Azoarcus sp. KH32C: one gene and its partner. Each later gene encodes a partner of the first gene's protein in a complex. Links are inferred from orthologs where the notes say so. Each region holds a gene or a part of one and is shown on either strand. Other genes may lie near its edges.

Evidence for each region.
Region 2: the proteins of smc (region 1) and AZKH_RS11075 are in contact, whole or in part, in a crystal structure (PDB 3ZGX), measured with the Bacillus subtilis proteins. The link is inferred for Azoarcus sp. KH32C from one-to-one orthologs.

The regions. Positions count from the first base shown.
Region 1 is NC_020516.1:3,164,893-3,173,980, reverse strand. Bases 2,899-6,930 are described here. They hold smc (chromosome segregation protein SMC), read left to right. Parts: upstream 2,899-3,205; coding sequence 3,206-6,730; downstream 6,731-6,930. Other genes in these bases: AZKH_RS13855 (cell division protein ZipA C-terminal FtsZ-binding domain-containing protein), read left to right, coding at 6,745-6,930; dapC (succinyldiaminopimelate transaminase), read right to left, coding at 2,899-3,076. In the rest of the region: AZKH_RS13875 (PilT/PilU family type 4a pilus ATPase), read right to left, coding at 1-962; dapD (2,3,4,5-tetrahydropyridine-2,6-dicarboxylate N-succinyltransferase), read right to left, coding at 1,044-1,865; more of dapC, read right to left, coding at 1,883-2,898; more of AZKH_RS13855, read left to right, coding at 6,931-7,836; NAD-dependent DNA ligase LigA, read left to right, coding at 7,836-9,088. UniProt on the Bacillus subtilis protein: Required for chromosome condensation and partitioning.
Region 2 is NC_020516.1:2,548,864-2,551,781, forward strand. It holds AZKH_RS11075 (ScpA family protein), read left to right. Parts: upstream 1-1,003; coding sequence 1,004-1,834; downstream 1,835-2,918. Other genes in the region: AZKH_RS11070 (tryptophan--tRNA ligase), read left to right, coding at 1-940; scpB (SMC-Scp complex subunit ScpB), read left to right, coding at 1,815-2,408; rluB (23S rRNA pseudouridine(2605) synthase RluB), read left to right, coding at 2,350-2,918. UniProt on the Bacillus subtilis protein: Participates in chromosomal partition during cell division. May act via the formation of a condensin-like complex containing Smc and ScpB that pull DNA away from mid-cell into both cell halves.

The sequences.
Region 1 (9,088 bases):
TGCAGGTCCTGCTCGAAGGTCTGTGACCCGGGGGCGAGGCTCTGCTGCATTGCCTCCTTCACCTCGTTGAGCTCGCCGCGTTCGACCAGTTCGGAGACGTGACGCGTGTTCATCAGGATCTCGACCGCCGGCGTGCGGATGCCGTCCGGCTTGCGCACCAGGCGCTGGGAGATGATGCACTTCAGCGCGACCGCGAGGTCGAGGTACAGCAGCGAGCGGTTCTCGAGCGGGAAGAAGTTAACGATCCGGTTCAGCGCATGGTAGGCGTTGTTTGCGTGCAGCGTCGCGAGGCAGAGGTGGCCCGTTTGCGAATAGGCGAGCGCCGCCTGCATCGTTTCGCGGTCGCGGATTTCGCCGATCAGGATGCAGTCGGGCGCCTGACGCATCGCGTTGCGCAGCGCTTCGTGCCAGCCGAGGGTGTCGATGCCGACTTCGCGCTGATTGACGACAGACTTGCGGTGCTTGAAGAGGTATTCGATCGGGTCCTCGACCGTCAGGATGTGGCCCGAACGGTTGCGGTTCCGGTGGTCGATCATCGAGGCCAGCGTCGTCGATTTGCCCGAGCCGGTCGCGCCGACGACGAGCAGCAGGCCGCGCTTCTCGGTGACGACCTCAGCGAGCACTGGCGGTAGCCCGAGTGTGTCGAGGGACGGGATCTCGCCCTGGATGTAGCGGACGACGATCGCGATGCTGTGCCGCTGCCAGAAGACGTTGACGCGGAAGTTGCCCATATCGCGCCGGCCGAAAGAAAGATTGAGTTCCTTCTCCGTTTCGAAGGTTTCGATCTGCTCCGGGGTCATCATCTCGTAGATCATCCGCTTGATCATGGACGGGTCCATGTTCTGCTGGTTGATCGGCATCGTGATGCCCTGGATCTTGATATGGATCGGGGCGCCGGCTGAGATGAAGATGTCCGACGCGGCCTTTTCGGCCATCAACTGAAACAGCTTGTCGAAAATCATCGCGGAGTCTCCGGGGCGTGGCCTTGCGAATCGGTTGGCATGGGCGCGGGGATGTCAGACATCCCCGCAGGGGCGGCAGTCTTAGGCGCCGCGGAGCAGTTCGTTGATGCCGGTCTTGGCACGCGTCTGGGCGTCGACGCGCTTGACGATGACGGCGCAGTACAGGCTGTACTTACCGTCGGCAGACGGCAAGCTGCCCGGCACAACGACCGCGCCGGACGGGACTCGGCCGTAGAAAATTTCGCCGGTTTCGCGGTCGTAGATCTTGGTGCTTTGGCCGATGTAGACGCCCATCGACAGCACGGCGTTTTCTTCGATGATCACGCCTTCGACGACTTCGGAGCGCGCGCCGACGAAGACGTTGTCTTCGATGATGACGGGACCGGCCTGGACGGGTTCGAGCACGCCACCGATGCCGACGCCGCCCGACAGGTGCACGTTCTTGCCGATCTGGGCGCAGGAGCCAACGGTGGCCCAGGTATCGACCATGGTGCCTTCATCGACATAGGCGCCGATATTGACGTAGGAGGGCATCAGCACGACGTTCTTCGCGATGTAGCTGCCCTTGCGTGCGACGGCCGGCGGCACGACGCGGAAGCCGCCTTCGCGGAACTGCTCGGGCGTGTAGTCGCCGAACTTCGTCGGGACTTTGTCATAGAAGTTCAGCGCACCGGCCGACTGCACTTCATTGTCGCGCAGGCGGAAGGAGATCAGGACGGCCTTCTTGATCCACTGGTTGACGGTCCAGTTGCCGTCGACCTTCTCGGCGACGCGCAGGCGGCCGGAGTCCAGTCCGTTGATGACTTCGGCCACCGCATCGCGGATGACGGCCGGCGCCGACGAGGGCGACAGGCTGGAGCGGTTTTCGAAGGCGTCGTCGATGATCTTTTGCAGTTCTTGCATGGGGAATTTCCGATTGTTCAGAGAGTTTGGCAGAAGGCTGCGATCCGTTCGGCAGCCTCCAGGCATTCGGACGTTTCGGCCACCAGGGCGATCCGTACGAAACCGGCGCCCGGATTGACGCCGTTGGCCTCCCGGGCAAGGAAACTGCCGGGCAGGACGGTCACATTATATGCAGCCTGCAGGCGGCGGGCGAACTCGGTGTCCGAGATCGGCGTCTGCGCCCACAGGTAGAAAGCCGCGTCCGGACGCTCGACCTTCAGGTGACGTGCGATGATCGGCGTGACGCGGTCGAATTTGTCGCGGTACAGGCGGCGGTTTTCGATGACGTGCGCTTCGTCGTTCCAGGCGGCGGTCGAGGCGGCCTGCACCGACGGGCTCATCGCGCAGCCGTGATAGGTGCGGTAGAGCAGGAAGGATTTCATGATCGCTGCATCGCCGGCGACGAAGCCGGTGCGCATGCCGGGCACGTTGGAGCGCTTCGAGAGACTGGAGAACACGACGATGTTGCGGAAATCGGTCCGCCCGCACTTGTGGGCGGCTTCGAGCGCGCCGATCGGCGGCGCGTCTTCGTCGAAGTAGATTTCGGAGTAGCACTCGTCGGCGGCGATCACGAAACCGTAGCGGTCGGAGAGCGCGAAGAGCTTTTCCCACTCGGCTTGCCCGAGCACGTGGCCGGTCGGGTTGCCGGGCGAGCAGACGAAGATCAGCTGCACGTCGCGCCACACGCTTTCGGGCACGGCGTCGAAATCCGAGCCGAAGCGGTTTTCCGCGAGATTGTTGATGAACACCGGTTCGGCGCCGGCGAGCAGGGCCGCGCCTTCGTAGATCTGATAGAACGGGTTCGGGCTCAGCACTTTTGCGCCGGGGCGGCTGCCGTCGACAACACACTGGGTGAATGCGAACAGCGCTTCGCGGGAACCATTGACAGGCAGGACCTGGGTCGCTGCGTCGATGGCGGGAAGTCTGTAGCGGCGTTCGAGCCAGCGCGCGATCGAGGTACGCATCGCCTCGCTACCCTGGGTCGTCGGATAGTTCGCGAGCCCGCCGAGGTTGTCGATCAAGGCCTGCGTGATGAAGGCCGGCGTGGCGTGCTGCGGTTCGCCGATCGAAAGGCGGATCGGTTTGAGCTCCGCCGGCGGTGTGATGCCGGCGAACAGCGCGCGCAGTTTCTCGAAGGGGTAAGGCTGGAGGCGGGCGAGGTTGGGATTCACGTTCTATCGGCTCTGCAGCAAGGTAAAGGCGTCAAGCGGGCGATGGTATCATGTTGAGCTTTGACTGGCCGCGCAGGGGCGGCAGTCGCGCTTCGTTGGCATTTCACCGGTCCAGTCCTTCGCTCTGACGTGCGTCTTTCCAAGCTAAAACTCGCCGGTTTCAAGACCTTTGTCGATCCCACCACAGTGCAGACACCAGGAAACTTGGTGGGCGTGGTGGGTCCGAACGGCTGCGGCAAATCCAATATCATCGATGCGGTTCGCTGGGTGCTCGGCGAGAGCCGGGCCAGCGCTTTGCGCGGCGAATCGATGCAGGATGTTATCTTCAACGGTTCGACGACCCGAAAGCCGGTTTCGCGCGCGAGCGTCGAACTGGTTTTCGACAACTCCGAAGGCAAGGCGGCCGGGCAGTGGTCGCGTTACGCGGAAATTTCGGTCAAGCGGGTGCTCGACCGCAGTGGGGAGTCGACCTATTTCCTGAACAACGTCCAGGTCCGCCGCAAGGACGTGATCGACCTCTTCCTCGGCACCGGGCTCGGGCCGCGCGCGTATGCGATCATCGAGCAGGGGATGATCTCGCGCATCATCGAGGCGCGGCCGGAAGAGATTCGCGGCTTTCTCGAGGAGGCGGCCGGGGTCACGAAGTACCGCGAGCGCCGGCGGGAGACGGAAGGGCGGCTCGCCGATGCGCGGGACAACCTGGCGCGCCTCGACGACATCCGTATCGAGCTCGGCGAGCGGATCGGGCACCTGGAGGTGCAGGCCGAGATCGCAGCGCGCTACCGCGATCTGAACGCGGCGCACATCCAGCGCCAGCAGCTGCTGTGGATGCTCAAGCGCAAGGAGGCGCGCGCCGAACAGGCCCGGCTCGAAGGCGAACTGAACACGCTGTCCGCGAAGATGGAGTCGGACAGTGCGCGGTTGCAGGCGCTGGAGACGGCCGTCGAGACCGCGCGGACGGCGCATTTTGATGCGTCGGAGTCCGTGCACGTCGCGCAGACGGATCTGTTTGCCGTCTCTGCCGAAGTGACGCGCCTGGAGGCCGAATTGCGGCATCTGGACGACGCTCGCAAGCGTCTCGAAGCGCGTATCGCGCAGCTCGTGACCGACGAAGGGCACTGGCAGGCGCGCCGCGAAGCCTCGCTGGGCGAGCGGGATCGCTGGGGCGGGCTGAAGGACAATGCCGCGATGCGCATGGAGCAGGCTGAGGCACGGCACGCGGAGATCGCCGACCGTGTCCCCGACGCCGAGTCCGCGCGCCAGGCGGCGGACGCCACGGTAGCCATGGCGCGTCGCGAACTGTCGCAGACCGAGCAGCAGCTTCGTGTCGAGGAGGCGAATCGCGCGAGCGCGGTGCGGGCGCTGGATGCCTTGAGTCAGCGGCGCGGGCGTCTCAGCGCCGAGACCGGGAGCATTGAAGGGCCCGACGAGGCGGCGGTCGCGCAGCAGGAAGCCCGGCTCGAGTTGCTGCAGGACCAGCACGAGGCGCAGCAGCGCGAGCTCGCCGAAATCCAGCAGCGCCAGCCCGAGGCGCAGGCTGCGTTGAAGGCCGCGGTCGAGCACGAACGTCAGATGCAGCGGCGCCTGACCGAGTTGCGGGCGCGCCGCGATGCCCTCGTGCAGCTTCAGAACCGCGTCCAGTCGCAGGGGCAGCTCGGCGACTGGCTGAAGCGCCACAAGCTCGCGGAGCTACCGCCCTTGTGGCGCGAGCTGCGGGTTGAGCCGGGTTGGGAAACGGCCGTGGAGGCGGTGCTGCGGGAACGGCTGGCCGCACTGACGGGTGAGGTCGCGCAGGCTGCGCGTGCGATGTTCGACGAGCCTCCGCCGGGTTCTCTGGCGGTCGTTTTCGCCGGGTCGCCGTCCTCTGCCGCGCCGCGCGTCCTGGATGGCGCATGCGCGCTGCTCGACAAGGTCGGTGTCGGCGATGCGCGGTTCGCGGGCATCGTCGCCGACTGGCTCGACAGCTGCATGGCGGTCGACTCGCTGGTGGCGTGGATCGATCGCAGGGACGAGATCCCGGCCGGTGTCGTGCTCGTCGCGCCCTCGGGACAAATTCTCACGCGACATGTGCTTGTGCACTACGCGCCCGACAGCCGCACGCACGGCGTGATGGAGCGTCAGCGCGAGATCGATATGCTGGTGGAGAGCTTCGCCGCTCTGGAGGAAGAGGCCGGCTTCGCTCATGACACGATGCTGGGCGCCGAGTCCGTGGCGGCTGAGCTGCAGGAACGTGGCAACGCGCTGCGGCGCGAGTTACAGAATGCACAGCAGGAGGTCCATCGGGAACAGGTCGAGCTTCTCAAGCTGACCCAGGCGCGTCAGCGTGCCGAAGAGCGACGCGACCAGCTTGCGCGCGATCTCGAGGATCTCGTGCATCTCGAAAGTACCGAGCGCGAGCATCTGGCGCGGGCCGAGATGGAGCTGGCGCGTGCCGCCGAGCTCGCGGATCTTCAGCGCGAGCGCCTCGACGGCGCGACCGAAGTCCTTGCCGAGCGCGACAACGTGCTGCGCGAGGTGCGGGCGCTGGAGCAGGCGACGGCGCGCGAATTGCAGGAGGCGCGGTTTTCGGAGCGCGAATGCGCCGGGAAGCTGGATGACGTTGCCCGCAACCTGCAGCTGGCCGGCGAGCAGCTCGAACGCGTTGCGGCCGAACTGCTTGCTCGCCGGCACGAACTGGAGGCGACCGACAGCGGGCGCAGCAACGACGCGCTGCAGGAAGCGCTCGCGCTGAGGGAAAGACGCGAGGCCGCGCTGGCTGCACGCCGCGATGCGCTCGAAGCGGCCGCGGCATCCTTGCGCCAGACCGAGGAGATGCGGCTGCGCACCGAACAGGAGGCCGCGCCTGCCCGCGCGCGAGTCGCGGAACTGCGCCTTGCCGTGCAGGCGGCCGAGCTCGCCGGCGCGCAATTCCAGGAGCGTCTCACTGAAGCCCAGGCCGACGAGACGGCGCTGGAGCCGCTGCTGACCGCAGACCTGCGCGAAACATCGCTGGTGCGCGAAGTCGCGCGCCTGGCCCGTGAAATTGCCGATCTCGGGCAGGTCAATCTCGCGGCGCTGGACGAGTTGCGCAGCGCGCAGGAGCGCAAAGGCTATCTGGACGTCCAGTACGACGACCTCATGGAGGCGATCGAAACCCTGGAGGATGCGATCCGCAAGATAGACCGTGAAACACGTGAACAGCTGCAGGAGACCTACAATACCGTCTCGCAGCATTTCGGCACGCTGTTTCCGCAGCTGTTCGGCGGCGGTCAGGCCCGGCTGGTGCTCACTGGCGACGAGATCCTGGATGCGGGCATCCAGATCGTCGCGCAGCCCCCGGGCAAGAAGAATACGTCGATCCACCTGCTTTCGGGCGGCGAGAAGGCATTGACGGCGATTGCGCTGGTGTTTTCGATGTTCCAGCTCAATCCCGCGCCGTTCTGCATGCTTGACGAGGTGGATGCCCCACTGGACGATACGAACACGGAACGGTATGGTCAGATGGTGAAGCGTATGTCATTGCAGACGCAGTTCATCTTCATCAGCCACAGCAAGATCACGATGGGGATTGCGCAGCAGCTGGTTGGTGTGACGATGCAGGAGCAAGGTGTCTCCCGCGTAGTGGAAGTGGATATCGAAGAGGCGCTGCGACTGGCCGAGCCGGCAGCAGCCTGACAACGGGAATCGAGATGGATAGCGAATTGCAGATTGGACTGGCCGCCCTGGGGGTGGCAGCGGTCGTCAGTATCGTCGGCTACAACAAGTGGCAGGAGCGCAAGCATCGGCGCGAGGCCGAGCTCGCATTCAAGTCGGAACATCGTGACGTGCTGCTCGAGCCGAACGAAGGCGGAGCGTCCGCCGACGAGCGTCTTGAGCCCTCCGTGGTGCGCGGGGAACGGTCGGGGCATGCGGCCGTGCGAGATCCCGGCTTGCGCAAGGCGACCCCGAGGCCGCCCGAGCAGGTCGATTCGCGCGTCGATTGCATCATCCGCATCGAATCGATCGAACCGCTGGAGGCTCCGCGGCTGTGGGCGGCGCAGAGCGAGCAACTCATGGGTATCTCGAAGCCCGTGCGCTGGTACGGGTTCGACGATGCGCAGAACGTGTGGCGCGAACTCAATGCGCACAGCGCCGGTGCCTATCATTGGTTCTGTGCGGCGATGCAGATGGTCGATCGGCGCGGGCCGATCAGCGAGTCGGACCTGATGCATTTTTCGGGCGGCGTGCAGCGTGTTGCCGAGGCGTTCTTCGCCGTGCCGGCGGAAGTCCCATCGAGCGGCGAAACGCTGCGCAATGCGGCTGAGCTCGACCGTTTCTGTGCCGGCGTCGATGTGCAGATCGGCATCAACATCGTGAGCAGCGGACAGCCCTTCGCCGGTACGAAGATCCGGGCGCTGGCCGAATCGAACGGGCTCGTCATCGGCAACGACGGCGCTTTCCATGCCTGCGACGAGGATGGCAACACGCTGTTCACGCTCAGCAACATGGAGGCGAACATCTTTGCCGCCGACACGATGCGCAACATCGCGACGCACGGCATGACACTGTTGATCGATGTGCCGCGCGTTCCGAACGGTGTTTTCGCCTTCGAGCGGATGATGCGGCAGGCGTCGCAGATGGCGGACGCGCTGCAAGGGGTCGTTGTCGATGACAACCGCTCGCCGCTGGGGCCCGAGGCGGCCAACATGATCCGCAACCAGATTCAGCACTTCCAGGCTCAGATGGCGAGCGGCAGCATGGCGGCGGGCGGGCAGCTGGCGATGCGGCTGTTTTCCGACTGATGTTTGCTTCGTCTGAAGCGTTCGAGCGCGCCGCACAGTTGCGGCGCGAGCTCGAAGCGCACAACTACGCCTATTATGTTCTCGATGCGCCGACCGTTCCGGACGCCGAATATGACCGGCTGTTCCGTGAGCTGGAGGCCCTCGAAGCCAAGTATCCGGAGCTTGCGACCCCCGATTCGCCGACCCGTCGCGTCGGCGGAGCGCCGATGCCCGAGCTCAGGCCGGTCCGCCACAAGGTGCCGATGCTGTCGATCCGCACCGAGACCGACACCAGCAATGGCGGCATCGTCGCGTTCGACACGCGCGTGCGTAACGCACTCGGGCTGGGCGAGACCGATCCGGCCGTGGAGTACGCCGGCGAGCTGAAGTTCGACGGGCTGGCGATCAGTCTGCGCTACGAGGATGGGGTCCTGGTCAGCGGCGCGACGCGCGGCGACGGGGAGACCGGCGAGGACGTGACGCACAACGTGCGCACGATCCGGCAGATTCCGCTCCGTCTCAAAGGCGATGCGCCGGCCGTGATCGAGGTGCGGGGCGAGATTTACATGCGGCGCGACGAGTTCGACAAGCTGAATGCGCGTCAGCTCGCGGCGGGCGAGAAGGTCTTCGTCAATCCGCGCAACGCCGCGGCCGGCGCCGTGCGTCAGCTCGATCCGCGAATCGCTGCAAAGCGGCCCTTGTCCTTTTTCGCGTACGGCCTGGGCGAAGTCGGCGACTGGAAGATGCCAGGGACGCACGCCGGCTTGCTGGATGCGCTCGCGGCATTCGGTTTCCCGGTGTGCGAGCTCCGCGTCCTCGCCCAGGGCGTCGAAGGACTCAAGGCATTTCACGATCGCATCGCCGCATTGCGCGACAGCCTGCCTTACGACATCGATGGCGTCGTCTACAAGGTCAATCGTTTCGATCTGCAGCGCGAGCTCGGTTTTGTCACGCGCGAGCCGCGTTGGGCCGTTGCGCACAAGTATCCGGCTCAGGAAGAAATCACTGAGCTACTCGGCATCGAAGTGCAGGTTGGGCGAACTGGTGCGCTGACGCCGGTCGCACGGTTGAAGCCGGTCTTCGTCGGCGGCGTCACCGTGACCAACGCGACGCTGCACAACGAGGAGGAAATCCAGCGCAAGGGGATCCTGATCGGTGACCATGTCATCGTGCGGCGGGCCGGAGACGTTATACCGCAGGTCGTCGCTGCGATTGTCGAGCGGCGGACGGGAATGGAGCGGGCCTTCGTGATGCCGACGAGCTGTCCGGTGTG
Region 2 (2,918 bases), 620 kb from region 1 along the record:
GCACGCCGAACTGCACCTGCTGCTGTCGATGATCTCGCCGGTCGGCTGGCTCGAGCGCGTTCCCACATACAAGGACCAGCAGGAAAAGCTCGCGCATAAGGACCTGTCGACCTACGGCTTCCTCGGCTATCCCTTGCTGATGTCTGCCGACATCCTGCTGTATCGAGCGGACAAGGTTCCGGTCGGGGAAGACCAACTGCCCCATGTCGAATTCACCCGCGAGATCGCCCGCCGCTTCAATCACATGTTCGGTCGCGAGCCGGGTTTCGAGGACAAGGCCAAGGAAGCGGTCAAGAAACTCGGCGGGAAGAAGGCCAAGCTGTTCGAAGAACTGCGCAAGCGCTTCCAGCAGGAAGGCGACGCCGCGGCGCTCGAGCAGGGCAGGGTGCTGCTCAAGGAGTCGGGCAGTGTCGGCCATGAGGATTTGGAGCGGCTGTATGGCTACCTCGAAGGCAGCGGCAAGACGATCCTCGTCGAGGCCGGCGCGCTGCTGACCGAGGCCGCTCGCATGCCTGGGCTGGATGGGCAGAAGATGTCCAAGAGTTACGGAAACACCATCTTCCTGCGGGAAGAGCCCGACGTCGTGTCGAAGAAGATCCGGACGATGCAGACCGATCCGGCTCGGGTGCGCCGCACCGACCCGGGTGACCCGGACAAGTGCCCAGTGTGGCAATTCCATCTCATCTATTCCGACGACGATACGCGCAAGTGGGTTCAGCAGGGCTGCCGCAGCGCGGGAATCGGTTGCATCGAGTGCAAGCAGCCTGTGATCGACGGTGTGCTCCGCGAGCAGGTCGCGATGCGCGAGCGCGCCCAGCCCTACATCGAGGATCCGTCGCTCGTGCGCCGCATCGTTGCGCAAGGGTGCGAGCGGGCCAGCGCATTGGCGGAAGAAACGATGCGCGATGTGCGTGAAGCGATGGGCTTGTCGTATCGCTGAGGCGACTTGTCGGGCACCGAGACTCCCCGGTCTGCCCGGCCCGCTCCTCGTGAATAGTGCAAGATGAACCTGCCTCTGGAACTCGCGCCGCTTGAAACGGCAGCGCAGCTCGACGCGGTGGCCCGCCTGTACGGCGAGCCGCTGCTCGAGTTGCCGAAGGATCTGTACATTCCCCCGGACGCCCTCGAAGTCTTTCTCGAGGCGTTCGAGGGGCCGCTCGACCTGCTGCTGTACTTGATCCGCAAGTCCAACCTCAACATCCTCGATATCCCGATGGCGCCGTTGACCTCGCAGTACCTGGTCTACGTCGAGGCAATGCGCCGACACAATCTCGAGCTCGCCGCCGATTACCTCCTCATGGCGGCGACGTTGCTGGAGATCAAGTCGCGTACGCTCTTGCCGCGTCCGCCTCGGGCCGACGAAGACGAGGCCGGGGACCCCCGGGCCGAACTCGTGCGGCGTCTGCTCGAATACGAGCAGATGAAGCAGGCCGGGGCGAGGCTGGATTCGATGCCGCGTGTCGAACGCGATCACGAGTGGGTGAGCATTTTCGTTGCGGAGAAGGTTGTCGAACGGTTGCCCGAAGTCAGCTTGCATGATCTGCAGCTCGCGTGGCTGAAGATCATGAAGAAGGCGCGCCTTAGCCAGCATCACCAGGTCAAGCGCGAAGAGCTGTCGGTGCGCGAGCACATGACGATGATCATGCGCAAGCTCTCGGACGGCGCCTTCGTCGTCTTCGACGCCCTGTTCGATGTGGAGTACGGAGCCGCGGGTCTCGTCGTCAGTTTCCTGGCCGTGCTCGAGCTGGTGAAGGAGAAGCTCGTTCACGTGTCGCAGAACGAGCCGTTTGCGCCGATCTATGTGAAACTCAGCGATGCAGCCACAGACGCCTGACGACTACAAGCGAGTGATCGAAACGGTGCTGCTCGCCGCCCCGTCGCCGCTTCCGGTTGCCGAGCTGCGCAGGCTCTTCGATCCGGATCCCGGCGCCGATCTGATTCGTCGGCTGCTCGACGAACTGCGCGCCGATTGGTCCGATCGCGGCGCGGAACTAATCCAGGTGGCGTCCGGCTGGCGATTCCAGACGCGCCCCGAGTATCAGGTCTTTCTCGATCGCCTCAAGGAGGAGAGGCCGCCGCGGTATTCGCGCGCCGTGCTGGAAACACTAGCGATCATCGCCTATCGTCAGCCGGTCACCCGCGGTGACATCGAGGATATTCGCGGCGTAGCGGTCTCGCCCAATGTATTGAAGACGCTGGAGTCACGAGGCTGGGTGGATATCGTGGGCCATCGCGACACGCCCGGCCGTCCAGCACTCTTTGCCACGACCCGGCGATTTCTCGACGAGCTCGGGCTCAGGAGCCTGACCGAGTTGCCGGCATTAACCGAAATAGAAAGGATCATGGATCTTGTCGACACCAAAGAGATCGAGGAGTCCCCTGCGGCCTCCCCAGAAGAAGAAAGTTGAGCCGGCAGTCGAGGCGAAGGGCGCCCGCCGTCCGCGAATTGACGATCCCGGTCGCGAAGCGCCGGCTACCGAGCGCCCGGCGCGGGGACAGCATGCCGGCCGCGCCGCCCGCGGGCCGGCTTCGTCGGATGTCGGCGCCGAGCCGGAACGACTGCAAAAGGTTCTCGCCCGACTCGGCATCGGCTCGCGTCGAGAGGTCGAGGAATGGATGTCGGCCGGCAAGATCACCGTGAACGACCAGCCCGTCGAGCTCGGTCAGAAAGTGGGGCCCGGTGATCGGGTGAAGCTCAACGGGAAGCTCGTCCCGCTGCGCTTCGGCACCCGCGCGCCGCGCGTCCTGATCTACCACAAGCCGGAAGGTGAAATCGTCTCGCGCGAGGATCCGGAAGGTCGTCCGACGGTGTTCGAACGCCTCCCTTTGCTGCGCAAGGGGCGTTGGATCGCCGTCGGGCGTCTCGATTTCAACACCTCCGGATTGCTGCTGTTCACCAACGACGGCACGCTCGCCAA